DNA from 3 places in the Paenarthrobacter sp. GQ52 genome. Region 1 is predicted to be linked to each of the others. Evidence: riboswitches for the same ligand, from Rfam matches in the RefSeq annotation. Region 1 holds a riboswitch; each other region holds the start of a gene.
The links. A riboswitch is a leader RNA that binds a small molecule or an ion and turns the genes downstream of it on or off. The one in region 1 is predicted to bind thiamine pyrophosphate.
Positions count from the first base shown of each region.

Region 2: another riboswitch for thiamine pyrophosphate. It lies ahead of thiD (bifunctional hydroxymethylpyrimidine kinase/phosphomethylpyrimidine kinase); the one in region 1 lies ahead of AC6CH8_RS17640 (ECF transporter S component).
Region 3: another riboswitch for thiamine pyrophosphate. It lies ahead of thiO (glycine oxidase ThiO); the one in region 1 lies ahead of AC6CH8_RS17640 (ECF transporter S component).

Region 1 is NZ_JCAXEJ010000016.1:40,401-49,864, forward strand. Features, by position in the region: gene AC6CH8_RS17625 (GNAT family N-acetyltransferase) at 1-130, shown strand, start outside; gene AC6CH8_RS17630 (energy-coupling factor transporter transmembrane component T family protein) at 127-921, opposite strand; gene AC6CH8_RS17635 (ABC transporter ATP-binding protein) at 918-2,510, opposite strand; gene AC6CH8_RS17640 (ECF transporter S component) at 2,510-3,130, opposite strand; TPP riboswitch at 3,206-3,342, opposite strand; gene AC6CH8_RS17645 (NUDIX hydrolase) at 3,698-4,387, shown strand; gene AC6CH8_RS17650 (DUF4235 domain-containing protein) at 4,424-4,684, shown strand; gene mnhG (monovalent cation/H(+) antiporter subunit G) at 4,756-5,148, opposite strand; gene AC6CH8_RS17660 (MrpF/PhaF family protein) at 5,138-5,416, opposite strand; gene AC6CH8_RS17665 (Na+/H+ antiporter subunit E) at 5,413-5,979, opposite strand; gene AC6CH8_RS17670 (Na+/H+ antiporter subunit D) at 5,976-7,589, opposite strand; gene AC6CH8_RS17675 (Na(+)/H(+) antiporter subunit C) at 7,586-8,086, opposite strand; gene AC6CH8_RS17680 (Na+/H+ antiporter subunit A) at 8,083-9,464, opposite strand, start outside.
Region 2 is NZ_JCAXEJ010000009.1:58,275-67,738, forward strand. Features, by position in the region: gene AC6CH8_RS13540 (bifunctional folylpolyglutamate synthase/dihydrofolate synthase) at 1-613, shown strand, start outside; gene AC6CH8_RS13545 (DUF4233 domain-containing protein) at 615-1,067, shown strand; gene ndk (nucleoside-diphosphate kinase) at 1,109-1,528, shown strand; gene AC6CH8_RS13555 (vitamin K epoxide reductase family protein) at 1,608-2,276, opposite strand; gene AC6CH8_RS13560 (Rne/Rng family ribonuclease) at 2,748-5,966, shown strand; TPP riboswitch at 6,133-6,231, shown strand; gene thiD (bifunctional hydroxymethylpyrimidine kinase/phosphomethylpyrimidine kinase) at 6,222-7,772, shown strand; gene rplU (50S ribosomal protein L21) at 8,148-8,456, shown strand; gene rpmA (50S ribosomal protein L27) at 8,519-8,782, shown strand; gene obgE (GTPase ObgE) at 8,937-9,464, shown strand, end outside.
Region 3 is NZ_JCAXEJ010000003.1:301,429-310,892, reverse strand. Features, by position in the region: gene AC6CH8_RS06900 (PHP domain-containing protein) at 1-39, shown strand, start outside; gene AC6CH8_RS06895 (MarC family protein) at 39-647, shown strand; gene AC6CH8_RS06890 (DNA-methyltransferase) at 620-1,534, opposite strand; gene AC6CH8_RS06885 (DEAD/DEAH box helicase) at 1,543-3,255, opposite strand; gene AC6CH8_RS06880 (RNB domain-containing ribonuclease) at 3,533-5,017, opposite strand; gene AC6CH8_RS06875 (ferritin-like fold-containing protein) at 5,059-5,727, shown strand; gene thiE (thiamine phosphate synthase) at 5,758-6,429, opposite strand; TPP riboswitch at 6,457-6,575, shown strand; gene thiO (glycine oxidase ThiO) at 6,568-7,836, shown strand; gene thiS (sulfur carrier protein ThiS) at 7,833-8,069, shown strand; gene AC6CH8_RS06855 (thiazole synthase) at 8,072-8,869, shown strand; gene AC6CH8_RS06850 (4a-hydroxytetrahydrobiopterin dehydratase) at 8,883-9,218, shown strand; gene AC6CH8_RS06845 (hypothetical protein) at 9,294-9,464, opposite strand, start outside.

The sequences.
Region 1 (9,464 bases):
GGCCCTTCGTCGTCTGGAAGCGACGTGCTTCGAGCTGGGACCCATCATTCAGTTGGCGGAGAAGGAGGCCCAGCTAGGGTTCCTGACACGGGCGGGCTTTGATGAGATCCAGGAGCAGCGGGCCCGCTAGCGCCAGACGAAACTCCAGGTTCCCGCACCCACAGCCGCCAGCACTGCACCGGCTGCGATGACCAACCCGCCAAGGACCACCCACGCGTCCAGCAGTGAGTACGTGGATTCGCGTGCCCACGTCCGTGGCCCGCCGCCGAAGCCGCGCGCTTCCATGGTCACTGCCAGTCGGGATGCCCGCCGAACCGCCTGAACCAACAGACCGAAACTCTGGCCGAGCGTGGCCTTCAACCGCTGGAAGGGGCTGCCTTGGGAACCCACTCCGCGGGCGCGGCGGGCCATTCCTATGGTTTGCCATTCCTCCGCCATGAGCCCTACAAGCCTCATCGAAGCTAACGATCCGAGGACAAAGCGGTGCGGCAGCTTGGCCTTCTGCGCCAGCGCATCGGCCAGGTCGGTGGGGTCGGTGCAGGTCATCAGCAGGATCGCCGGCAACGCGATCGCCAAACCGCGCAGCATGAAACCGAGCCCCAGCTCCAGGGAACCTTCGCTGATGGACCAGAGTCCGACGTCGAGCAGTACAGCGCCGTTGTCCGCCGCCACTATTGCAGTGCTCCAGCCGCCGATCGCTGCCGCAATGATCAGGGGCCAGGCCCGCAGCCACAAAAGCCTGATGGTGAGGCCGGCAAGCGGGAAGAGAGCCAGTTCCGCAAGGAGCGCCGTCGACGCAGAGACCCAGTCGATCGACAAGGCCAGCACCAGGGAAATCAGGAAGACCGACACGAACTTCGCCAAAGGGTTGGCACGAGTCAGCAGGGCGTGGTTGCCGCGGATGTTCAGTGCATCCCTCACGCTGCACCCGCTTCCTGATGCGTTGCTCTGCCTTGCGGTATCGGACCGAGCCGTAGTTCGGTTCCGCCGAGTACAGCACTGAATTCCTGATCGTGGGTTACGGAGACCACCGCGGTTCCGGCGTCCAGCAACTCGGAAAGGAACGACGCCAGCTCGGCCCAGGTATTCGCGTCCTGGCCAAACGTTGGCTCGTCCAGAACAAGGACTTTGGGGTGCGCGGCCAGCACCGTGGCCACCGAGAGCCGGCGCTTTTCCCCGCCGGATAACGTATACGGATTGGCGTCGACGAGATGGGTGAGCCGCAACCGTTCCAGCAACTCGTCCACGCGCTCCTCGCCGTGGCCCAGATGCTTCGGACCAAACATCAACTCATCCAGGACCTTGCCCGTGACGAACTGATGTTCCGGCTCCTGGAACACCGTCCCGATGCGGGAAATCAGCTGGTCTGCTTTCCACTTGAACGGATCAATGCCCGCCCCCTCGGAAAGTTCGACGGCGGCACTCACTTTGCCGTCCACGGGCGCCAAAAGGCCTGCCAACGTGAGCGCAAACGTGGACTTCCCGGCACCATTGGGACCCGTAATGGTCAGGGCTTGGCCTGCCCGGACCTGCGCACTGATGTCCGTTTGCACCGGAACAGGCGGGATGGTTTTGAAACCCTTGCGCCGTGGCTTTAGTCGGGAAACAGCAAGGTCCTGGGCTGCGAGGAGAAGCTGCGCGGCGTCTGGTTCTTTACGGCGGGTGCGGGTTGCCGGAACGTACCCCGGCACCCAGACGCCAGCCGACATCAGCAGGGTGCGGGCCTCGGAAAGGACCTGGTCGGGAGGGCCGTCCAAGAGGACGCCGCCGGCAGCATTCCCGGTCCCTGCGTCCGTGCTGGATCCTGCGGCCGACCCTGGCTGCAAGACCACAATCCTGTCCACCAGGTCTTTCCACACGGACACACGGTGTTCCACCACAACCAGCGTGGCGCCGGTCTTGTCCAGGCATCGCCCAACAGCATCACGGACCTCCAGCACCCCTGCAGGATCCAAGTTGGCCGTTGGTTCGTCCAACAGGATCAGCCCGGGCCGCATCGCCAAAATGCCCGCAAGCGCAAGGCGCTGCTTCTGACCGCCTGAGAGCGCCGCCGTCGGGTGATCCAACGCCAGACCTCCGCCGGCAGCGGTACGCAACCCGACGTCGTCGAGCGCTTCATGGACACGGGACCAAATCTCGTCCCGCGGCACGGCAAGGTTCTCTGCACCGAAGGCAACGTCGTCGCCAACCCTCGACAAAACCACCTGCGTCTCGGGGTCCTGCTGCATCAGTCCCGCGCGTCCACGCTGCTCGCGGGGCGCCACGCCGTCGATCAGCAGGGAGCCGGTCTCATCCGAGTCATCTTCCTCATCCCCCAGCACCCCGGCGAGGGCATGAAGGAGCGTGGATTTGCCGGCACCCGAAGGTCCGAGCAGCAGTACGCGCTCCCCGGGTTCGATCCGAAGGTCGAGGCCCTGAATGGCAGCTTGGGCACGGCCGGCATGCCGCCAACCCCAGCCCTCGGCTGAGATGGCGGCAGGCCTCACCGTGCCGCTTTGCGTGGCCGACATCAGCTGAAGACGGGCTCCGAAGCGGCCTTGCGCGAGGCGAAGGAACTCAGCACGCCGGTCTTGGCCAGGCCGCGTGTCGCCACCCAGGAGAGTGCGCCCGCGATGATTGCGCCGGAAATTGTGGTGAAGGTGATGTAGGCCAGCTTGTCGACGGCTTCATAGGCGATGTTCCAACCCCACGGGAGGAAGGAGTCGTTCAGGCCGCAGAAGAGGCCCGCGCCCGCACCGGCGAGGAGGGCAGTGGGCAGGTTGAACTTCTTGTACCGGACGGCGGCAAAGATGAGTTCCGCGCCCAGGCCCTGCAGAACGCCGGAGATGAGCACGGTGGTGCCGTACTGCGAACCCAGGATGAGCTCACCGGTGGCGGCAACAGTCTCACAGAACAGGGCTGCACCCGGCTTGCGGATAATGAGCATGCCCAGGACCGCGGGGATCATCCAGCCGCCGGCAATCAGGCCGGTGAGAGGCGGATACGTCGCGTTCATGGGGATGGATACCAGTGCGGCGCCTTGGGACCATGCCCAGAAGATCACGCCTCCCGCGATGGCGATCAAGGCCGCCACAACGATGTCTACAACACGCCAGTTATAACTGGTCTTCTTCACGTTTACCGTGGTCATTTTCTGCCTCCTGAGGTTACAGGAGGGGAAAGTGCTCCCCGGAATCCGGCTGGCCTGCGCCGCCCGGATCCGGACACTCTGAGAAGCTCGACTCCCTTGCGCCGGTACTAACCGGATCAGGTTCGAGGGTCTGCGGCTGTCCGCACTCTCAGCGCCCTCGCGTCTCCTGCATCTCTGCAGAGTCCGACGGCGGCGCTCCCCTGTCGTTATCAAATCTGCCCTGATGGGCTGGTTCAGTTTACACCTGAGTCTGTGGCGGGTGTTGGTCTGTTGCCGGCAGGCGGTCACAATCGGCAGTGGTGGTGCGTTGCGAGGCCCGCTCTGCACGCTTACCCCACACCATTCCCTGCACACCAGGCCTCACAACGAGACGGGGGCGCGTTGCGAGGCCCACTCAGCACCCTTATCCCACACCATTCCCTGCACACCAGGCCCCACAACGAGACGGGGGCGCGTTGCGAGGCCCGCTCTGCACCCATCCCCCACGCCATTCCCTGCACACCAGGCCTCACAACGAGACCTGAGAGAATGAACCAGCAGAATCCACCGCGGCAAAGGGGCACCTTCATGACTGACCTTCCCCAGCAAGACCTCCCCCTTCCCACAGAAGTGCCCCAGCCGCGCCTGGCCGCGAGCGTCATCCTCCTCCGTGACGCCCCGGGCGGACTCGAAGCCTTTGTCCAGCACAGGGTGAGCACCATGGACTTCGCCGCCGGCATGGTGGTCTTCCCCGGTGGGCGGGTGGATGCCGCGGACGAGTCCGGCTGGGACTACCCCTCGGACCTGCTTCAACGCCACGCGGCGGACTGGCAGCAGAGCTCCATCTGCAGTGGCGCGGGCGAAGCCACCAAGAACGCCGGAACGGTGCTTTCCGCCGCAATCCGTGAAGTCAAGGAGGAAGCCGGGCTCAGCATCGATGCCTCTGACCTCCGCCCGTGGGCCAACTGGATCACACCGACAGACATGCCCAAGCGATTCGACACCTACTTTTTTGTTGCCAAGCCCTCCCCGGGGGCCGAACCCCGGCACCAGACCACGGAGGCCTGGCAATCGCTGTGGATGCCGGTAGCGGACATTCTTGCGGCGGAGGCCGCGGGCACCCTGAAGCTGATGCCGCCCACGTACTACCTGCTCAAAGAAATCGCCGGGTTCGCCACAGTGGATGTTCTTTGGTCGGCCGAACACGATGTTGTTCCGGTTCTGGCACCTGTCGGCTCCATGGCTGCGTTCCTCAAGGAGCGGGAAAACCGCCGCTAGCGCTTGGAACGAGCTGGAGCCGGTTAGGCTGGGAGCATGAACCTCTTCTTCAAGCTGATCGGCGCCGGTGTAAGTCTCGGAGCAGGCTTCGTAGGTACCAAACTTGTCAACAAAGGGTGGGAAAAGGCCACGGGCAACAAGCCACCCTTGGGCAACGACGACATGGAATCGAGTCTTCGCTCGGCCCTGACTTTCGCGCTGATTTCAGCCTTCGTCAGCACACTCATCCAGGTCCTGGCGAGCAGGGGCACGCAGCGCGCCATTGCACGCTTCGCCAAGACCCACGACATCGTCTAGGCAACCGCACCACAACACAACGCCGGGATCACCCATAAGGGTAGTCCCGGCGTTCGTTGTTTCTGCTGCTCCTAGCGCTGGCTCCCGGGCTCTTGCCCCGCGGCCGCCCGCTGCACAACCGCTTCAAGTTCATCCTTGGTGAGCATTTCGCGATGCCCGTGCTTGGTGCGGTAGGCGGAGCGGCCCACCATGTGAGCGGAAACCGGGGCCGTCAGGAGCTGGAAAATCCACGCCACCAGAAGGACTGGCCATACCCACCAGGTCCGCATCTGGAGGCCGATCGCAGCCAGCATGAGGAACAACCCCAGAACCTGCGGCTTGGTGGCCGCGTGCATGCGGCTCATGAGGTCCGGAAATCTCAACAAGCCAATAGCGGCGCCGAGGGACATCAGTGCGCCCACCACCAGGAACAGTGCAGTGACGGCGTCGATCACAAAATCCAAGCCGGTGGCATCAGGACTCATTGCTCTGCTCCCTCCGTTCGGCTACGAACCGGGCCACGGTCACCGAGCCAATGAACCCGATCACCGCGAGGGCCACCAGCAGCATCAAGTTGTTAAGGTGCTTGTTCATTGCCATGTCGATTGCCAGGGCGGCACCCAGGATCGCCAGCAAGACATCCGATGCCAGAACCCTATCCAGCAAGGACGGACCGATCGCGATCCGGACAATTGCCCCTGCCGCGGCGAGGCTAAGGATTACAGCCGTTGCCACGAGAACGATTTCCTTCATAGCGTTGCCCCTTCCATTCCCGGGCGCTGTTCTGCATTGAGGGCTGCGACTTCTTCGCGCGTGCCCATGATGCGGATCAATCTCGCCTCAATGACTTGGGTTTCCTCGCGGATCTTGTCGATGTCCGCTTCCTCATAAATGTTGAGCGCGTGCAGGTACAGCGTGGACGTTGAGCGGTCCACTTCCACCACCAGTGAACCCGGGATCAACGAGATCACGTGCCCGGTGGCTGTCACCATCAGGTCTGAATGGCTCCGCAACGGAACGGCGACGACGGCGCTACGCACCGTGGGTCCTTTGGCTACAGCCAGGTACAGAACCAGGAAGCTCGCTGCCACCACTTTGCCGAGGAACATCAGAGCGAAGGGAATAGCGCGCAGAATGTTGAACCTGCCACTGAGCTCCACGGGCGGGAGGTAGAACAGTTTGGCCACCAGCACGGCGATCAGGGCACCGAACAACAGGTTGCCCGGGCTGAAGTCCCGCCACAGCGCGCCCCACACGATGACCAACCAGACGAGGAGCGGCAACTCCGTGCGGAAGGAAATGGGTTTTCGGCTCACTTGGCATCACCCGGCTGTGTCTCAGCTGACGGTGCTTCGCCCGTCCGCGGTTCGTCTGTTTGTGCCAACGGCGGCACCTCAACGGAATCGCCCAGGACCGAGTGGATGTACGCTGAGCGGTCCAGCATGATCCCGGCGGAACCGTCAGCAACTTTGAAGAGCGGCCCCGCGAATACAGTGAGCGCCACCCCGAACACCACCAGACCCGCCGTGGAGCCAACCATGGTGCGGGGCAGGACACCCACATTGCCGGGGGTCATCAGCACAGGGTCCGGGTATTCTGCGTCCTCGGGTTTGCGCCAGAACGCCCTGTTCCAGACACGGGCGATGGCCAGCAATGTCAGGAGGCTGGTGACAACGCCACCCACCACCAGCACGATTGCCAAGGGTGTCCCCAACTCCACGCCGGCCTGCAGCAGCCCCAGCTTTCCGAGGAAGCCGGAGAACGGCGGAATGCCCGCAAGGTTCATGGCCGGAACAAAGAACAGCAACGCAAGCAATGGCGAGAGCTTCGCAAGGCCACCCAAACGGTCAATGGACGAGCTGCCGCCGCGCCGCTCTATGAGACCTGTGACCAGGAACAGGCTGGTCTGCACGGTGATGTGGTGCGCAACGTAGAAAACCGCAGCACCCAACCCGGCCACGGAACTCATGGCGAGGCCAAACACCATATAGCCGATGTGGCTAACAAGCGTGAAGGACAGGAGACGTTTGATGTCGCTCTGGGCCAAGGCGCCCAGAATTCCGACAATCATGGTGAGTAGCGCCACCACCATCAGCGGGACGTTGAGGGTATCCCCGGGGAACAGCAGTGTTTCCGTGCGGACCATGGCGTATACGCCCACTTTGGTCAACAACCCGGCGAACACGGCGGTGACTGGAGCGGGCGCCGTCGGATAAGAGTCTGGAAGCCAGAACGACAAAGGGAAGACTGCTGCCTTGATGCCGAACGCCACCAACAGCATCACGTGCAGAAGGTTCTGCGTGCCCTGATCCAGTTCGGCAAGTTTGATGGCAAGGTCCGCCATGGTGATGGTTCCGGTGGCACCGTAGATCATGGCGATAGCGATGAGGAACAGCACGGACGACACCACGGAAACCACAACGTAGGTGACGCCCGCCCGGATGCGCGGTCCGGTTCCGCCCAGTGTCATGAGGACGTAACTGGCCGTCAGGAGGATTTCGAAACCGACGTAGAGGTTGAAGAGGTCACCGGTCAGGAACGCATTGGACACGCCCGCCACCAGGATCAGGTAGGTGGGGTGGAAGATCGAGACCGGCGCTTCCTGGTCGCCGTCGGCCATGCCCTGGCCGGTCGCGTAGATGAGCACCGCCAGGCTGACCACAGTGGAAACCACCAGCATCAGCGAAGAGAATTGGTCCACCACGAGGACCACGCCCCACGGCGGCAGCCATCCGCCCAGCGTGACGGACGTTGTGCCGCCGTCCCACACGGAGACCAGGAGCAGGCATTCGAGGAGGAGAGTCGCGCTCAGGATGCCAATGCTCACTACCCGCTGTGCGCTGTGGTGCCGGATCAGCAGGAATGCCAGGGCAGCGCCAAGGATCGGTAGGAGGACAGCTAGCGGCGACAGGTTTGCGAGATTCACGCGCTGCCTCCTTCCTGGTTCGAAGCCGTGTTGGGGGTTTCGGTCGCGTCGGGCCTGTCCTTATTTGCAGGGCTGGCCGGGGTGATGGCGAATTCGGACGTTTCCAGCGGGACGATGGCGTCGTCCTCCGCATCGAAGCTCGGAGTCTTGGCCACGCGGACGTCTTCGAGGTCATCCTGGATTTCATCCTGGCGAGCCAGGACCCATGTGCGGTAAATGATGCCGAGCATAAAGGCGGTGACAGCGAACGAAATGACGATCGACGTCAGGATCAGGGCCTGGGGCAAAGGATCGTTGTACGTTTCCGGGTTCGTTTCCTTATCGAACAAAGGGGCAAGGCCTGCGTACCCTCCCGTGCTCAGGATCAGGATGTTGGTGGCATTAGCCAGCAGCATCAAACCCAACAGCACGCGCGTCAGGCTGCGTTCCAGGATCAAATAGATCCCGCAGGCGTACAGGACGCCCATGACGATCAGCAGGGTCAGGTTGATGCTCATGCGTTGCCCTTCCCGGACGCAGCGGATTCGGCGGCTTCCTCGGCGAGGTCGGCATGCCCGGCTGCATCTTCCTCAGCCAGCGGGGCACCCTTGCCTTCAAAGTGTTCGTCGATCTCGGCACCGAGGCTCCGAAGGACATCGAGCGCCAACCCCACCACCACGACGTAAACGCCAATGTCGAAAATGGTGGAAGTGACGAACTTGACGTCACCGAAGACCGGTAGCCAGAACTCGATAATGGCGCTCTGGAACACCTGTCCGCCCAGGAAGAGCGGCACCACACCGGAAGCGGCCGCCGTCGCCAGTCCTGTCCCCAAAAGGGTCCCCGCGCTGACGGTGGCTGCCTCGCTCAACTCGAACCGCCCACCCGCTAGGTAGCGGATTGTCAGTGCGAGCCCGGCGGTGAGGCCGCCGGCAAAGCCGCCGCCCGGAAGGTTGTGCCCGGCGAGGAGAAGATAAATGGAGAACACGATCATGGAGTGGAAGATCAGTCTGGTGACCACTTCGAAGATGATCGAGCGGCGTTCGGGGGCCAGGGTACGGCCGGCAACCAGCCACGCATCGCGGCTCACGTCGGTGAACTTCTTCGCCACGGCCAAGGTGGCGCCGTCGCGGGAGTCACGGTCGACGCCGGTGCGTCGCCCGACGCTGCCTTCCGGCACGGCCTCCGAAGTCTTGATCCGGTCGCCGCGGCTGCGGACGAAGATCAGGCTGGCTACACCCGTGGCAGCAATCGCGAGCACCGAGATCTCACCGAACGTGTCCCAGGCGCGAATATCCACCAGGGTCACGTTGACTACGTTCAGTCCCCCGCCGCCTTCATACGCCAACCGCGGGAAGTCCAGTGAGATGGGGGTGGCAACGCGCGCGCCCATGGCGTAAATCGCCACGAAAATCATGGTGATGCCAAAGGCCGCACCAATGATCACGCGGATTACCCTGAGCCGACCCCCGGTCCTGTCCCTCAACTCAGCGGGCAGGCTGCGCATGGCCAGCACGAAAGCAACCAGCACAATGGTTTCCACCAGCATTTGGGTCAGTGCGAGGTCCGGTGCGCCTTGGAGTGCGAACATGAGGGCAATGCCGTAACCCGTGACGGACACCATGAGCACGGCGAGGAAACGCTTGTTGGCCCGGACGGCAGCCAGGGCACCCACCACGATGCCGATGCCTGCCACTACTTGCAGTGGCGAGTTCGGGTCGATGAAGTACATGCCGTCCGGCAGTGGCTTGTTCGCCACGATCAGCGCCGTCATCGGAACCGCGAATGCCACGCTGAGGATCACCGCGAGGTAGAAGTACAGCGAACCACGCTGCGTGCGGCCTGTCACCCAAACCGCGATGTCGTCCAGCGCGCCGATGGTGTTCTGGTAAGCCC
Region 2 (9,464 bases), on a different contig from region 1:
TCAGGGTCTCGCCGGCCGCTACGAAGACCTGCTGCTGCCACTGCATGGTGCCCACCAAGCCGAAAATGCCGCCGTAGCCGTCGCGGCTTTGGAAGCGTTCTTCGGTGGGGGAGAGAAAGAGCTCGATGCCGAGGTGCTCAAAGAAGCCTTTGGCAACGTGACTTCGCCCGGCAGGCTGGAAGTTGTGCGCACTGCGCCCACAGTTGTGGTGGATGCTGCACACAACCCGGACGGCATCCGCGTCTCGTCGGAAGCCATCCAGGAGGCCTTCAGCTTCAGCAAGCTGGTGGTTGTGGTTGGCGTTCTTCGGGAGAAGGACGCCGAGGAGATCCTCAAGACCCTCAAGGAATCACTGGGTGGCCTGGCCGAGGAATTCTGCTTCACCCAATCCAACTCGGCGCGTGCCGTTCCGGCAGCGGAACTGGCCGAACTCGCCGTCGACCTCGGCTTCGGCGAGGACAACGTCCACATCGCGGAGAAGCTGGACGACGCCCTGGAATGGGCTGTGGAGCGCGCCGAATCCAACGATGACCTGGCCGGCGGTGTCCTGGTAACAGGTTCCATCACTGTGGTCGCCGAGGCGCGGATCCTGCTCGGAAAGGCGAGTGCGTAGCATGGCGAAAATGACCAAGGCGCAGCGTGAATGGCGGCCCGGCATGCCCAAGAAGCGCCGATCCACCAAGGTGATGTTCGCGTCTACCGTGCTCCTGCTTGAAGCCTTCGTCGCGTTCTTCGGCACGTTGGCAGTCTTCGGCCTGAGGCGTGGAGAAGTTGACCCCGGCATCATTCTTGGGGTTGGCATCGCACTGACGGTGGTGCTGGTGTTGGCGTGCGCCGTACTGTCCAAGCCATGGGGCATCGGGGTTGGCTGGGCACTGCAGCTTGTGCTGATCCTGACGGGCTTCGCCGAGCCCACCATGTTCATTGTGGGGATCCTGTTTGCCATCTGCTGGTGGTACGGGATCAGGGCCGGTATGCGGATTGACCGCGAGGTGGCCCAGCGCGACCGCGAGCAGGCGGAATGGGATGCAGCGCACGGTGACCAGACTGGCCCGCAAACCCCGTAAACTGGCTGGGAAAACCACCAAACAACCACATTGGAGCAACTGTGAGCATTGAACGGACACTTGTCCTGGTCAAGCCCGACGGCGTCGCCCGCAACCTGGGTGGAAGCATCCTCGCACGGATCGAAGCCAAGGGCTACACCCTGGCGGAGTTGAAGAAGGTCAACGCGACCCGCGAGCTGCTGGAGCAGCACTACGAGGAACACGTTGGCAAGCCGTTCTACGAGCCGCTGGTTGAGTTCATGCTCAGCGGACCGGTTATCGCTGCAGTCTTCGAAGGCCACCGCGTGATCGAAGGCTTCCGCTCGCTGGCCGGAACAACGGATCCGACGACGGCGGCACCGGGCACCATCCGCGGCGACTTCGGCCGCGACTGGGGCCTGGCAGTCCAGCAGAACCTCGTTCACGGCTCAGATTCAGTCGACTCCGCAGAGCGTGAGATCAAGATCTGGTTCGAGGGCTAAACACCCCCGCCGAGATAACAGTTAAGGCCAATGTTCTTCGTGAACATTGGCCTTAACTGTTATCTCGCGAGTGGTGGTTCTACGCTGTGGACGCCACGAAGAGGTGGATGAACGAGAAGAAGATCGTGGCGATCACGGCGATGTACAGCAGGGCAACGATGATCCATCCCGATCCGGACAAAAGCTTGACCAGTGCCGGCGGCGCCTTGATGACCCCGCTGGTGACGTTGCGGATGGTTACCCAGACAAACAGGGGGATCATGGCGGCCCACACCACCATGCAGAACGGGCACAGCACGTGAATGACGTAGAGTGCCTGCGACCATAGCCACACAACGAACGCGAAACCAAGGGTCACACCGGTTTGCAGGCCCAGCCAGTAGCCCCGTGAATACCTGGCTCCCGCAAGAATGCCCATGGCTGTAGTGATGATGACAGCGAAGGCAACGATGCCGATGAACATGTTGGGAAAGCCGAACACCGAGCTTTGCGGTGTCTGCATCACTTCACCGCAGGAGACAAACGGATTTACATCGCACACTGTCACGTGGTTGGGATCCTTGAGGACCTCAAGTTTCTCCAGCACCAGGATTCCGGAAGCCAGCCAGCCAACGACGCCGGTGATCAACAGCAGCCACGCGAAAGGCTTGTCACGGACCGTGTTGGGGAGGGAATCCTGCTGGGTGGACATGTCCTCCACATGGCTTGTGGCTTTGTTGGCCAGGTTTTCCCTGGCGGTGCTTGGCATCGCGGATGTGATCCTTTTCGACAAATGGCCCGGCAAGCCGGGAAGGGCTCTTGGGAGGATTGTAACTCCGAAGGCTGGGCGCCGGCCCCAGCTTGTGCACGGAGCTCCACGACACAGCGACCTACCCTGGGAATGTGCAGGGGTGTGAGAGAATGAACATGGCCGGGAGTCGATCCACATTCGAATTCCGGTCCGGTGACTTTGTTCCCAAGACCGCCAGTATGAGCTGGGCATGCCCGGATCGTGTGATCCTCGGTAGGCCCGCCATGACAATGGACGGCACCTGGTTGTGGCAGCAGAACAACGGGTTTCAGAATAAAGCCGCCGGCCTTCCAGGGCTGCCGCACCCCAATGCTGGTGCGAACCGGAAGGCATACTGCCGACTTCTGTCAACGCCTGCGGGTTTTGACAATATTTGCTCCACTGGGCGCCGGATGTGGCGGCGTCGCTGGGGCAGGAGTGTTGCCACATATGGATAATGACCAGGTTGTAGCCGTTAATGACGAGGCAGCTCCCGCGGAAACTGCGGAAGCGCCCAAGAAAGCCACCAGGACCCGGCGCAAGGCAGCGCCCAAAGTCGCCGCTGACGTAGAGGCACCTGCGGCCGAGGCCCCCGCCTCGGAAGCCGCCCCTGAGGCCGCCGCAGCACCAGTGCGTCGCACGCGTTCCCGCAAGAAGGCAGAGCCCGCCGAAACCCTGCCCGGTTTGGACGACGAAGCCACTGCTGTGGGCGAAGACGCCGCTGCCGCCCCGGCAGCTGCCGAAGCCAAGCCCGAAGCGGCCGCTGAGCCGGCCCCCGAAAAGCCGGTCCGCCGTCGTCGTGTTACCAAGCCCAAAACTGAAGCAATAGAGGCGCCGGTTGCCGCGGAAGCCGCGCAAGAAACCACGACGCCGGAAAAAGGCTCCCAGCCGGAAGTACCGGTCGCTGAGGTAGCCACCGATGCTGCTGCCCAAAACCCGGAAGCGGAAGCCACCGCGGACGAAGCTGCCGAAGAAGCTGCCCCTGCAACGTCCACCTCCCTGTTCATGGAGCCGGTTTCCATCACCTCCATGATCTTCCAGGCCCCGGACCTCACCACAGTTCCCCGCGTCGCCGCGGTGGAAGAGAAGGCTGAGGAGCCCGAAGAAGAAACCGAAACTACCACTGAAGGCGAGCTGGAAGACGCAGGTAGTCGCCGGCGTCGCAGGAGCCGCGGCCGCCGTGGCCGCCGTGGAACCGAGCGGGACGAGAACGAGACCGATGACGGCACCGAGTCCGAGGACGAGGAAGCGCCGGTAGTAGAAGCCCTCGAAGAAGGTGTCACGTCTCGGCGCAGGCGTCGTCGCCGCCGTGGAGACCAGGATCTTGAACTGACCGGCGGCTCGGATGATGACCCGCCCAACACAGTCACCCGTGTCCGCGCGCCGCGCCCCATCACGGAGACAGCACCCTCCAACCGCGTTACCGGCGTCAAGGGCTCCACCAGGCTGGAGGCCAAGAAGCAGCGCCGACGCGAGTCCCGTGAAACCGGACGCCGCCGCCAGGTCATCACCGAGGCTGAGTTCCTTGCCCGCCGCGAGTCGGTGGACCGCCAGATGATCGTCCGCCAGCGCGACGACAGAATACAGATTGGTGTCCTGGAAGACGGTGTGCTTGCTGAGCACTTCGTGTCCAAGACCCAGCAGGACTCCCTGATCGGCAACGTGTACTTGGGCAAGGTCCAGAACGTGCTGCCGTCCATGGAAGCTGCGTTCGTGGACATCGGACGGGGCCGTAACGCGGTCCTGTACGCCGGTGAAGTCAACTGGGACGCAGTCAACCTTGAAGGCCAGCCGCGCCGGATCGAGAACGCCCTGAAGTCCGGCGACTCCGTCCTGGTCCAGGTCACCAAGGACCCCGTGGGACACAAGGGTGCCCGCCTTACCAGCCAGATCTCCTTGCCGGGCCGCTACCTGGTGTACGTACCCGGTGGTTCCATGACCGGCATCTCACGCAAGCTGCCCGACGTCGAGCGCAACCGCCTCAAGCGCATCCTGAAGGACCGCCTGCCGGAGAACGCCGGTGTCATTGTTCGCACAGCAGCCGAGGGCGCTTCGGAGGAAGAGCTCACCCACGACATCAACCGTCTGCGTGCGCAGTGGGAAGGCATCGAAGGACAGGCCTCGTCCACCAAGGTCCTGGCTCCGGAACTGCTCTACGGCGAACCTGACCTCACCATCAAGGTGGTCCGTGACGTCTTCAACGAGGACTTCTCCAAACTGATCGTCTCCGGCGACGACGCCTGGGACACCATCGAGGCTTACGTGACATACGTTGCCCCTGATCTGGTGGGCCGCCTCGAAAAGTGGACCAAGGATCAGGACATCTTCGCCGCCTGGCGCATTGATGAGCAGATCCACAAGGCCCTGGAGCGGAAGGTCTTCCTGCCGTCCGGCGGTTCGTTGGTCATCGACCGCACCGAGGCCATGACTGTGGTGGACGTCAACACCGGCAAGTTCACCGGCAGTGGCGGAAACCTTGAAGAAACCGTCACCAAGAACAACCTGGAAGCGGCCGAAGAAGTTGTTCGCCAGCTTCGTCTGCGCGATATCGGCGGCATTATCGTCATTGACTTCATTGACATGGTCCTTGAATCCAACCGCGACCTCGTCCTCCGCCGCATGGTGGAGTGCCTCGGCCGGGACCGCACCAAGCACCAGGTGGCCGAAGTAACGTCGCTGGGCCTGGTCCAGATGACGCGCAAGCGCATGGGTACCGGCCTCCTTGAGGTCTTCGGTGAGCAGTGCGAGCACTGCGCTGGCCGAGGTGTCGTCACGCACGACGAGCCCGTTGAGCACCGACGCGCCAACGTGGTGGCTGCTGAACATCACCGCCCGCATACGGAAGCGCAGCAGCCTGCTGCGCGGACCGAACGCAAACGCCGCCGCGGCAAGGGCGGGGGACCGGCTGTTGCCGAAGCTCCCGCGCAGGTCCACACCACCACGTCCGCCCCGGCCGCAGCATCCACCACGGCTGAACCGCAGGATCCTGCCCGGATAGCCAAAGCCGAGGCAACCAGGGCCGCCCTGGCGACGATTGCCGCTGCAGCGCACGCCGCACACCTGCACGACGACGAAGTTCACCGTGCAGAGGAGGAAGCGCGGGCGGCAGGCCGGCACGAGCCGGACGCAAGCCCTACAGCCGGCACCGCCGCCAGTAGTGAAGCAGGCAGCGGCGAAGCAGGGACTTCAGCCCGCGATGCTGCAAGCAGGGAAGCAGCAGTCCAGGAAGCAAGATCTACTCCCGTGCTGCGCTTCGGCGGGGAAGAAGTTGCCTTGCCGTTCGTTGAGCACCACGAGGAACCGCAGGCAGCCAAGCCTGCCATGAGCCTGGATCTGCTGGCCGAAGCGTTTTCGCACCTCGGTGCGGCTCCGGCACCCGAGCAGGAAGCCGCTCCGGTTGCAGCCCCGAAGGCTGCTTCTCCGGCAAGGACTGCTGAGGAAGACCCCGAGGCTGCTTCAGCCTCGCGTGGTCGTCGTGGTCGCCGTAACCGGAGTGCCAGCAGGGCCCAGGGCGCGGCCAATGAAACCAGCGTTGAACACCATGAGGCGACAGCGTCGGCCACCCGGGGTTCGGCCCACGAGGCCAAGGCGCCTGTGGAACCGGCCAAGAAGGCACCAAAAGATGAGCCCATCATCCTCGGCGTTGGAGTTCCTGCTTCCGAGCTCTAATCGCGGCGAATAAGTTGAAGAGGGCCCTGCGCTATCTGCCAAACGGCGGGTAGTGCGGGGTCCTTTTGCGTCCGCTCGGCAAGCCAAGCACAGGCTACGTTCAGAGTCACATCCGGGCGTCGGTGTGGCCCGGTTCCCGCGGCGCGTTGCTTCCCGGCTACGCTTGGGGACTGACACGGGGTGCCGGGCGTTGGGCCAGGCTGAGATCCAAACCCGTTGAACCTGTCCGGTTAGCACCGGCGAAGGGATGTCCTCATGACTGCATCATCACATTCATCGGTGTACCCCCTCGACGCTCCGGCTTCGGGCCGTCCAACCCCGCGCATTCTGAGCATTGCCGGCTCGGACCCTTCAGGTGGTGCCGGAATCCAGGCGGACCTGAAGAGCATCGCCGCTTTTGGCGGGTATGGCATGGCTGCCATCACGGCCCTCACCGCGCAAAACACCAGGGAGGTCAGTGCCGTCCACGTCCCTCCCGCGCACTTCCTGCGTCAGCAACTGGAAGCCATTAGTGCCGACATCACCATTGACGCCGTCAAGATCGGAATGCTCGGCGACGCAGCCGTCATCAACGAGGTCCGGGGCTGGCTCGAAGAGGTGAGTCCCGCCGTCGTGGTCCTTGATCCGGTGATGGTGGCCACCAGTGGTGACCGGCTGCTGCGGGAGTCTGCTGAGAAGGCATTGCGTTCGCTGCTGCCTTTGGCCCACCTCATTACGCCGAACCTTCCTGAACTGGCCATGTTGCTGGGGGAGCCCGAGGCAACTGACTGGGCTTCGGCGCTGGACCAGGGCAAACGGCTGGCAGCGGAGTACGGAAACACGGTCCTGGTCAAGGGTGGCCACCTGCCAGGGCCGGAGTGCCCGGATGCGCTGGTGAACACGAGCGGGCTGCTGTCTCAGGACGTGGTCGCAGTGGCAGGTCCCCGGGTTGCAACGCGGAATAGCCACGGTACCGGGTGCTCTCTGTCTTCCGCCTTGGCCACAGTCCAGGCACGAACCGGTGACTGGGAAGTTTCATTGCGGGAAGTCAAGCCGTGGTTGCTAGGGGCATTGCAGGCCTCTGACAGCCTGCACGTGGGTCAAGGCAACGGGCCCGTGAACCACTTCCACCACTTCCAGCAGGCATCCACGCCGGGCGCTTTCGCTGCGGCGATGTGGAACGAAGCCGTCCCCGAACTCGAAGCGATTTACGGGCTCCCGTTTATTCAAGGACTTCAATCCGGCGAGCTGCCGGAACGTGACTTCAATTACTACCTTGCCCAGGACGCCATCTATCTCAATGGGTATTCGAGGGTCCTGGCACGTGCGGGCGCCTTGGCGCCCACGGAGGAAGAACAACTGTTCTGGGCAAAGGCATCACAGCAGTGCCTGGAGGTTGAATCGGAGTTGCACAGGAACTGGTTGAGCACGCGCGAAGCCTCCACGGCAACCGGACCGGTTACCAAGTCCTACGTGGACCATTTACTGGCAACATCCGCCGCCGGCAGCTACGCCGTGGTGCTGGCGGCGATCCTGCCCTGTTATTGGTTGTACGCGGAGGTGGGTCAGCAGCTTCATACGGCATACGTAGACGCCGGCGCGCCGGCGGACCACGCATATGCGGACTGGTTGAAGACCTATGCCGACGAGGATTTCGCGGCGGCAACGCGGAAAGCGATCAACTTCACTGCTGCCGCGGCCGTCGCGGCTTCCGGCACGGAGCGGACTGCGATGATGGATGCTTTCACTCAGTCCTGCCGCTACGAGACGGCGTTTTTCGATGCTCCCAGGCTGTTTGCCCAGGCTTCGTTCACGCGCGCTCAGTAGCTTTCCGGGCACGCACTTGAGGCCAATTGCGGCGACACGTCCGCGCGTCGCTGGCCGGATCGCGTTAATCTCGCTCAAACCCTGTAGGCTGTATGGGCACGGTGCCGGGAGAGTCCGTTACAACTGGTGATGCAAGTCACGAGGTAGCCTCCGGACCCGGCCTCATTTGCAGCTGAAGGTCAAACTAGCGTAATCTTGATCTTCGGTGCTTACGCCAACACTTGGGTTATGCCCCTTGGAATTGTTCATGGGATGACTCGCGGACTTCGATTCAGAAGTCCACGGCGTTGAGGCACAGCGCGAACCAGGGCTGATTCCGGTTCAAGGTTCCGCACGCAAATTTTGTAATAAACGTCGAGAGAAGTGAGTACCCAAGTGGTGTACGCGATTGTCCGCGCAGGCGGCCGCCAAGAAAAAGTTTCCGTTGGAGACTACGTAACGCTGAACCGCGTCCCCGGTGGAGCCGGTAGCACGCTTGAGCTGCCCGCATTGCTCCTGGTTGACGGCGAGAAGGTCACCTCCGCAGCTGCGGAACTGGCCAACGTCAAGGTCACGGCTGAGATCCTCGAGGACCTCCGTGGTCCGAAGATCGTCATCCAGAAGTTCAAGAACAAGACCGGCTACCGGAAGCGTCAGGGTCACCGTCAGGAACTGACCAAGATCAAGATCACCAGCATCGCGTAACTTTCGTTACCCGCTGTTCAGGTTTTTCAGTTTCCCCAGAAATTTAGAGGCAGGCATTTCACATGGCACACAAAAAAGGCGCGAGTTCCACTCGCAACGGTCGTGACTCCAACGCTCAGTACCTGGGCGTCAAGCGTTTCGGTGGTCAGGTAGTTTCCGCTGGCGAGATCATCGTTCGCCAGCGTGGAACCCACTTCCACCCCGGTGCAGGCGTCGGTCGCGGTGGCGACGACACCCTGTTCGCACTGCAGGCCGGTGCGGTTGAGTTTGGTACTCGCCGCGGCCGTCGCGTAGTGAACATTGTTGCTGCTGCAGCTGCAGAGTAACTACAAGTTCTGAACCGGTGGAGCGGGCCAAACGGCCCGCTCCACCGTTCTTTTAACCGCATTACAATCGACTAGGGCGCTTTAGCGCACTGGTTTTTGCAACAACGCTGGGAACAGCAACAAGCGCTGTAAGACAGCAACTGAGGAGATTCACGTGGCGAGCTTTGTAGACCGGGTAGTCCTGCACGTATCCGGCGGAACCGGCGGCCACGGCTGTGTCTCTGTCAAGCGGGAAAAGTTCAAGCCGCTCGGCGGCCCCGACGGCGGCAACGGCGGCAACGGCGGCGATGTCATCCTGCGCGTATCCGCCCAGACCACAACCCTGCTTGATTACCACCACGCTCCCCACCGCCACGCCACCAACGGTGGCCCCGGCATGGGTGACTGGCGTGGCGGCAAGAACGGTGAAACCCTGATTCTTCCCGTGCCCGATGGCACCGTGGTCAAGACCAAGGACGGCGACGTTCTGGCCGACCTCGTCGGCGAGGGTGCTGAGTACATTGCAGCTGCCGGCGGCCAGGGCGGCCTCGGCAACGCATCCCTTTCATCGCAGAAGCGTCGGGCTCCGGGCTTTGCCCTGCTTGGTATCGAAGGTGAATCCAGCGATATCGTCCTGGAACTGAAGTCCATCGCAGATATCGCCCTTGTTGGTTTCCCTTCTGCCGGTAAGTCGAGCCTCATT
Region 3 (9,464 bases), on a different contig from region 1:
ATTGAGGAGTTGGCAACAGGGAGCACGGTCATTCGCTGATGGATCTTCAACTGCTTGCCTCCGTGATCGTCACCTTGTTCGTGATCATGGATCCCCCGGGTACCGTGCCGATTTTCATGTCACTTACGGCTCAGATGTCGGCCAAGGAGCGAAACCGGTCCGCGTTCCAGGCTCTTTTGGTGGCCACCGGTGTGATCGTTGTGTTCGCGATCTTCGGGCAGTCCATCCTGAACTACATGCACATCTCGCTGGCGGCCTTGCAGGGCGCCGGCGGTCTGCTTCTGGTGCTCATTGCGCTGCAGCTGCTGACGGGGTCCACCAGTGGCGAAGAGAATGCTGCCAAGTACAAAAACGTGGCGTTTGTGCCGCTGGGAACACCGCTGATGGCCGGGCCCGGGGCGATCGTCGCCGTCATGGTGTTCGTGCAGCAGTCCAGCCAGCTCTCGGAGTACCTGGCGGTTGGCCTTGGCATTGCCGTGGTGCTGGGCTCGCTTTACCTTGCGATGCGCTTCGCTGGCGTCGTACAGCGCGTGCTCGGTGAAAACGGAGTGGAGCTGGTGACCCGGATCGCCGGCTTGCTGCTATCAGCCATTGCCGTCCAGATGATCGCGGACGCCGTTCAGGCCTTCGTGAAGGGTGCTGCCTGATCCAGGCCAGCGACCGGCAAGGACCCGCTCCGGTGGAATCCTGCCTTGCTGCCCAGCCGTTTCCGCATGACCTCGATGGCCTGTTCGTTCTGGTCTACGCACACGAAGTTGCGGCCTAGCTTGGCTGCAACTGCGCCCAGGGTGCCTGAACCGGCGAAGAAATCAAGGCACCAATCGCCCTCGCGGCTTGATGCAGAGACAATCCTGCGAACCAGGCCTTCGGGTTTTTGAGTGGGGTAGCCGGTCTTTTCGCGGCCCGTGGGCGAGACGATGGTGTGCCACCAGACATCCGTGGGAAGCTTGCCGAGCTCGCGTTTGGCTGGAGTGACCAGGCCAGGCGCCATATACGGTTCCCGGTCCACTTCGGCGTTGTCGAAGTGATATTTGGTGGGGTTCTTGACGTACACCAGGATGTTGTCGTGCTTGGTGGGCCAGCGGTTCTTGGCGCGGGCGCCGTAATCGTAGGCCCAGATGATCTCGTTCAGGAAGCATTCCCTGCCGAAGATCGAGTCCAGCATCACCTTGGCGTAGTGGACTTCCCGGTAATCCAAATGCAGGTACAGGGTGCCGTCGTCTGCCAGCAGTCGCCAGGCCTCCACGAGCTTTGGTTCCAGGAAAGACCAGTAATCGCTGAAGGCGTCGTCGTAGCTATGGAGGGCGCCCTTGATGGTGTCGTAAGAACGGCCCTTGAAGCCGACGCGGTCGCCGTCGCCGTCCGCATTGCGGACCATACGGGTTTCCTGGCGGCGTTGGACCCTGCCCGTGTTGAAGGGCGGGTCCACGTAAATGAGTGTGAAGGCGCCGTCCGGCAGCGTAGGGAGGAATTCCGCGTTGTCCGCGTGCACCACCAAGTTGCCGCCGTCCGGCGCCCAAACAGATTCAGTCATTGAGGTTTTTAGGCCTCGGTGCTGCCGGACTGGGCAGCTGCGGTCTCTCCGGAAACCACTTCGCCGTTGCGACGACGCGTGCGGGTCCGACGCGTACGTGACGGCTTCTCCGCATTGTCCGCAGTGGCGGTGCGGGTCTCCGAGGCGCCGGCAGCCGGGGCTGCCTCACCATCAGAAGTACGACGGCGGCGCGTACGGTTACGACCACCCTCGCCCTTGGATTCGCTGGACTCGGCGTCACCGGACCTGCCGGAGCGGCCACGGCCGCCATCGCGACCACCGTCGCGCTTGCCGTCTCGTCCGCCATCCCGGCCGGAGCCGCCGGAGCGGGCGTTCTTCTTGCCCGTCTCGCCCAGGTCCTCAAGGACCTCGGCGTCGACGCCGGCGAGGACGCGCTTGTTGCGCGGCAGGCGGCCCTTGGTGCCCTCGGGGATGTCGAGATCGGAGAACAGGTGCGGCGAAGAGGAGTACGTCTCAACGGGCTCGGGAACGCTGAGTCCCAGGGCCTTGTTGATCAGGCCCCAGCGAGGCATGTCGTCCCAGTCAACAAACGTGACGGCCGTGCCCTTGTTGCCCGCGCGACCGGTACGGCCAACGCGGTGCAGGTAGATCTTTTCGTCTTCCACGCACTGGTAGTTGATGACGTGGGTGACGTCATCGACGTCGATGCCGCGGGCTGCGACGTCGGTGGCCACCAGGACGTCAACCTTGTTGTTGCGGAAAGCGCGGAGCGCCTGCTCGCGGGCGCCCTGGCCAAGGTCGCCGTGAATGGCTGCAGCTGCGAAGCCGCGGTCTACGAGTTCCTCGGCAACCTTCGCGGCGGTGCGCTTGGTCTTGGTGAAGATGATGGTGCGGCCACGTCCGCGGGCCTGCAGGATGCGGGCCACAACCTCGGTCTTGTCCATGCTGTGGGCACGGTAGATGAGCTGGCGGATGTCGCGCTTGGTGAGGCCTTCATCATTCGGGTCAGCCGCACGGATGTGGGTGGGCTGCGTCATGTAGCGGCGGGCCATCGCGATGACGGGGCCGGGCATCGTTGCCGAGAAGAGAAGCGTCTGCCGAACGGCGGGGGTGCCCGCAATCAGCGTTTCGACGTCGGGCAGGAAGCCGAGGTCCAGCATTTCATCGGCTTCGTCAAGGATGACCATCTTGACGTTCTTGAGGCTGAGGTGCTTCTGCTTGTAGAGATCGATCAGCCGGCCGGGCGTGCCCACTACGATTTCGACGCCCTTCTGCAGGGCATCAACCTGCGGCTCGTACGCACGGCCGCCGTAGATGGTGGCGATGCGGGCGTTGCGCTTGCGTGACGCGGTCTGGAGATCGTTGGCAACCTGCACCGCGAGTTCACGCGTGGGGACGATCACCAAGGCCTGGGGTGCGCCCGGGACAGCAAGCTTTTCGTAACCGGCGTCGTCGCGGCCGGCTACGCGCTGGAGGGCGGGAATGCCGAACCCAAGCGTCTTTCCCGTTCCCGTCTTGGCCTGGCCGATGATGTCGTGGCCGCTCAAGGCGACCGGCAGGGTCATGGCCTGGATGGGGAAGGGGTGCGTGATGCCAGCGTCGGCCAAGGACTCAACGATGTCGGCGCGCACGTTAAAATCAGCGAACGACTTCTCTTCGATCTCGTGGGGCGTCTCATCCGAGATGATCGTTTCCTCGGGTTCGATTGATTCGGTTCCGGTGGAGTCCGTCAGGACTTCGTGGGTATGCAATTCACTCACAGGGAGTTTCCTTATTCATTTGGGCATTGGCGCTGCATGCTCAACGGCGGCGGCGGAGCCGTACCGGAGCACGAACGGGCGCGCAAGCAAGTCCAGTGGAAGCCGATCGCGGGCTATCTAAGTACTGGCACTGGTGACCAGTTGGTACATCTCAAGATCGCGTAGGGGCGGGCTTGTTGAGTTCAAAAATTAACTGAATCAACGACCGGGCATCCATTACTACAAGCCCAGTCTATCCTCTGGGGGCCGGAAAGCCCGGATTGCCGGATGAACGGCTTCAGGGCAGCAACTGAAACCGGATCTCCCGGCTGGCGATATCAGCCTTCAGCAGGCGCACCCGAACCTTGGTTCCGGACTCCATTTCTCCGTCGCACCGGGCCGTGACAGCGGGGTCCGCGATTTGCACGACGCCAAAGGGCCCGTTGCCGTTTCCATTGCCGTTGCCGTTTCCACGGGCGGCTCCGTTGGAGGGTTTGGACCCGGAAATGACAACAGCCTCGAATTCCTGGCCGATGTGGTTGGCAACGAGCGCCGCTTCTACTGTGTCCAATGCCGCCCGTTCGAGGCGTCCGGCCAACTGATCCGAGGATGCCATGATCTCGGGTAACGACGGGAGGGCTTCACGCGCCCATGCCGGAATGTCCTGGTTATTGCTGAGGGCTTCGCAGATCACCAGGACAAAGCGATCAATGAGGCGCCGCAAGGGTGCTGTGGTGTGGGCATAGGGAGCCCCGATAGCTGCTTGGATCACATTGGCCGGAACATCACCGTCAAAGGGCGTGTAGCCTGCACCGCGGAACAACGTTCCGGCCGAATGCAGGATCGCAAGCTGTTTGGGATCGGATGCATCCAGGGTCCGCAGGTATTCGCCGTAGCTGACCTCTCCGTCCCAGGGTTTGCCGAGGGCAGTGGTCTGCCGCTTGAAATGGAGCAGTGACCGATCATCAGGTGCGGGCATGGTGCGCAGGATGCCCACTTTTCCATCGAGCATCATCTGCGCGGCGGCCATGCCGGTCATGAGGGAGATCTGCGCGTTCCAATCCTCAACCGGCAGGGACGGTGCTGCCGCGATTCTGTACCCGCCGCCGTCAGTCGCCTGGACTATCTCCTGTTCCGGCATGTTGAGGCTTGCGCCGCCGCGTTGACGTTCCAGTTCAACGCGCTTCAGGCCCACTTCTTTGAGTAGCTGGAGAACCGGCGGGGCAGTACCGTCGTCGATCTGCTGTTGTGTGCCCTTGTAGCTCAGCTTTGCCCTGCTGCGCACAGTCGCACGGGCAACGGTGACGGCCAAAATTTCAGCTTTCCCGTCCAGGTCGAAATCCCAAACGAACGCGCTGCAATCCTGGTCGGCCAGCAGGCTTCCCGCGTTCTCACTGATGACCTCCGGATGCAGCGGGATCCGCCCGTCAGGGGCGTAGAACGTCTGCCCGCGTTGACGCGTTTCGGTATCCAGCGCGCCGCCGGGAGCCACGAAGGAAGGCACATCGGCGATGGCATAGAGGACCTTGTACCCATCACCGGCCCTTTCAATGAACAGAGCCTGGTCCAGGTCGGTGGACGTCGCGGGGTCGATGGTCACAAAAGGGATATCCCGCAGGTCCTGGGCCGGCAGCTCAAGGGCCTCCACCGCTTCCCGTGCCTCCTCCACAGCTTCTGCCGGGTATTCGCCGGGGAGTTCCAGCTCCGTCCTTAGGGCGGCGAGGGCCGAGGCGAGCTGGTCCGACGAGTCGTCGACGTTGGGCGCAATCCGATGATGTGACACGAAAATCAGGTTAGCCCGAAATGGGCCGATAGTCTTGGATCATGGGCACTTCCCCGGACGCCGCAGCCTATGCCGGGCAACTCTCAGCGGAGTTGCTTGGAGCCATGGCGTATGGCGAACTGTCCGCCTTCGGGCGGCTCTCCCTGGATTCCCGCTATGCACCCACGCTTCACGACAGGTCAGTGCTCGCGAAGATCGCAGTGGGGGCCTACGGAAACTTCGCCCTCCTCAACGACCGCCTGTCGGAGATGGGTCTGGATCCCGAACGTGCCATGCTGCCGTTTCAGCGCTCCTTCGATCACTTCCACGAGCGCACCAAGCCGGGGGACTGGTTCGAATCCGTGATGAAGGCCTATGTCATCGATACTGTGTCATCGGATTTCTATAGGGCTGTCTCGATGTTCCTCGACCCGACAACGCAGCATTTCGTTGAGCGCGTTGCTTCACCCGATCAGGCCACGGAAGTCCTTCGCGTCCTGCTCAGGCGGGCCTTGGCAGATGACCCGCGCCTCGCTTCGCGATTGGCGCTGTGGGGCCGCCGCTTGGTGGGGGAAGCGCTGACGCAGGCGCAACGCGTGGGCATGGAACACCCCCTGCTGGGGCCGATGCTGAAAAGCGGCGGGGACACGCGTGCCGCGGCGAAAAGGCTGACGACGGAGCTCGCCGAAAAGCACGCCCGCCGGATGACTGGCCTCGGCCTGACCGCCTAGCCCGCGGATCGCGCGGAACCTCCGGCTTCCCTAGACGGAATCCAAGGCTTCCAGCAGCGACTTGGCCGCCGCCGTCGGGTCCGGTGCCGCTGTGATGGCGCGGACCACCACGATCCGGCCGGCGCCCGCTTTCACAACCTGTTCAACGTTGCTGAGATCGATGCCACCAATGGCGAACCAAGGGAGGGTCACACCGTCGCCCGAGCGCTTGACCGCTTCTGCGGCATATGTGACCAGGTCCAAACCGACAGCAGCGCGACCGGGTTTGGTGGGTGTTGCCCAGACCGGACCCACGCAGAAATAGTCCAGTCCCAGGGGCCCTTGGGAGGTGGCCACAGCGGCATCGATTTGTTCGGTTGTGTGGGTGGAGAGGCCTATGCCGGTGGCGTTCGGCAGGAGGGTCCGGGCTGCAGTCAGGGGCAGGTCCTTTTGCCCGATGTGGAAGACGGGAGCCCCGGAAATGCTGGCAACATCGGCCCGGTCGTTGACCGCCCAAAGCCGTCCGTGCCGTTGTGCGACGCTCCGCAGGACGGTCAACATCTCCAGTTCCTCGGCAGCTTCCAGCGTCTTGTCGCGGAGTTGGATGATGTCCACACCGCCTTCGAAAGCGGCGTCCACAAAGTCCTCAAAATCGCCCTGCTCCTTACGGGCATCGGTGCACAGGTAAAGGCGGGCGGAGGCAAGAGCGTCAGGCTGAGTCATGGGAACCAGAGTAGTTCCTCTAAACTGGGCTCGTACTGCGGGAGCCGCGACATTCGTCATATGACTGTCCGGCTGAGAGGGCTTCAGCGCCGACCGCTTGACCTGATCCGGCTAGTACCGGCGTAGGGAAGGAAACGAATGGCAGATTCCCGCCATACCCGCCTCCAGGCAGACGTTGCCGTCATTGGTGGCGGCGTCATCGGCCTCGGCATCGCTCACGAAGCCCGGCGATTGGGCCGTTCAGTTGCGCTGATCGACCCCGCTCCCGCTTCCGGCGCGTCCTTCGCAGCGGCAGGCATGCTTGCACCCGTCAGCGAACTCCATTACCAGGAAGAAGACCTTCTTGAGTTAATGCTTGAGTCTTCCCAGCTCTGGCCCTCCTTCGTGGACGGCCTGCATAAAGGCGCGGAGGACAACGGATATCGCACGACGCCGACCCTCGCCGTGGGTGCCGACGCAGCCGACCGCCGGGCGCTCGCAGACTTAAGGTCGGTCCAGCTTGCGGCTGGCCTGGAAGTCGAACCTATCGCTCTGCGGGACGCGAGGCAGCGTGAGCCGCTCCTCAGCCCGCAGATCTCCTGTGCTTTCGATATACCTGCCGACCACCAAGTCGATCCAAGGAAACTCGCGGCATGCCTCCTGGCAGGACTGGCAGCCCATTCGCCCAATGACAGTTCCTGGGTGTCGGGAGCCGATGACGGATTCGCCATTGCTTCCAGGGCGCGCGGTTTGCTGTGGGAAGGCGGGCGTGTCACAGGCGTGGCACTGGACTCAGGAGTCACCGTTCACGCCGGAGAAACGGTGGTGGCCAACGGGCTCGGGGCGTCCCAACTCTCCGGTCTCCCTGAGGGCCTCACGCTTCCCGTAAGGCCGGTCTACGGGGACATCCTCCGGCTTCGCGTCCCCGATCACTTGCGGCCCTTGGTCACATCAACGATTCGCGGGATGGTTCGCGGGGTACCGGTTTACATCGTGCCCCGGGACGACGGAACTGTGGTGATTGGAGCCACGCAACGCGAAGACGGGTTGTCAGCCTCTTCCAACGCGGTCTCGGCGGGTGGCGTTTACCAATTGCTGAGGGACGCCCAAGTATTGGTCCCCGCAGTGGCTGAACTGGAACTCCTTGAAGCAACCGCCCGCGCCCGGCCCGGAACTCCGGACAACGCTCCACTGCTCGGACGGGTCGGTGTTTCCAACGGTGACATCGACGGCCTGGTGGTTGCCACAGGATTCTTCCGCCACGGAGTCCTCCTGACTCCGGTGGCCGCCAAGATCGTGGGGGAACTCCTCAAAGGCTCCACGGACTCCCGGTGGGCCCCCTTCCTGCCCCATCGTTTCGCGGGCAACGCCCCTGTTGCCCGAGCACTTACACCAGCAGCCCGAACCACCACCAAGGAAACAGCATGAACATCAAAGTGAACGGAACCGACCACGCAGTCTCTGACGACGCATCCGTCAGTACCCTCGTCACCGCCGTCACCGGTCGCGCCTTGGACCCTCGCGGACAAGCGGCCGACGGCGGCAAGCTGGGAGTCGCTGTCGCACGCAATTCCGAGGTCGTGCCGCGCAGCCAATGGGCCGTGACAGCGCTCTCCGACGGAGACGAACTTGAACTCGTAACAGCAGTCCAGGGAGGCTAATCATGACAACAGCAAACGTTGACGTTCGCACCGACGCACTGGTGATCGACGGCGTCGAATTCGGTTCCCGCCTCATCATGGGTACCGGAGGCGCGCCGAGCCTCGATGGCTTGGGAGCAGCGCTCCTCGCTTCGGGGACCGAGCTCACCACGGTGGCGATGCGTCGCTATTCACCCGCCGAAACGGGCTCGCTGTTCCAGCTGCTGGTGGACCATGACATCCGCGTGCTACCCAATACTGCTGGTTGTTTCACGGCCAAGGACGCCGTGATGACTGCTGAACTGGCCCGGGAAGCACTTGAGACCGATTGGGTGAAGCTGGAAGTCATCGCGGACGAACACACGCTCCTTCCAGACGCCGTCGAACTGGTGGATGCAACGGAGCAGCTGGTGAACCGAGGCTTCAAGGTATTCGCTTACACCAATGACGATCCCGTACTCGCGCTCAGGCTCGAGAACCTGGGTGCAACAGCCGTGATGCCCTTGGGATCGCCCATCGGGACGGGCCTTGGCATCCTGAACCCCCACAACATTGAGCTCATCGTGTCCCGGGCCTCCGTACCCGTGGTCCTGGATGCCGGGATCGGGACGGCCTCCGATGCTGCCCTTGCCATGGAACTGGGCTGCGACGCCGTCCTGCTTGCCACCGCCGTAACGCGGGCGCAGAACCCGGTGCAGATGGGCGAGGCCTTCAAACACGCTGTGATCGCCGGTAGGCTGGCCAAGCAGGCGGGCCGGATCCCGCGGCGGGAGCACGCGCTCGCATCCTCGGCGATGGAGGGCCGGGCAGAGTTCCTCTGATGAAAGAGCAGTCATGGCAGGCACGGAAGACCAACTGACTGAAGCAGCCATCAATGATGCCCTCGGGGACCTTCCGGACTGGAAGTACCAAGGTGGCTTGGTGACCGTATATAAAACCTCGACGGCGGCGGACGCGCTAGCGCTCATCGCCGCGGTTGGAGAGATCGCCGAGGACCAAAATCATCATCCGGATCTGGAGTGGCGCTACAACAGGGTTTTTCTCCGCTACGTGTCCCACGATGCGGGCGGCCAAGTGACCAAACGTGACGTTGCGGCTGCTACCGCTGTGAGCGAAGCGGCCGCAAGGGTAGGCGCAGCTGCGCAGCCTGAGCGGTATCCGGCGTCGTAAAGAGCCGAGATGGCAGTTAACACCAATCCCAAGCTTGGCCATTGGTGTTAACTGCCATCTCGCGGGCTTAAGGCCCTAAAGCCGCAACGCCTTGGTGAGCGCCGCAGTGTCGTGTTTCGTTCGGGTCCGGCCCAGGAAGAGCACCACGGCAACCGCAGCGGCGGTCCCGAGCACAATGGGCAGGACCCAAGGAATCCATGTGGCGCCCGGCTGGTAGCCCAATCCGGCGCTGATGAAAGCGATCCA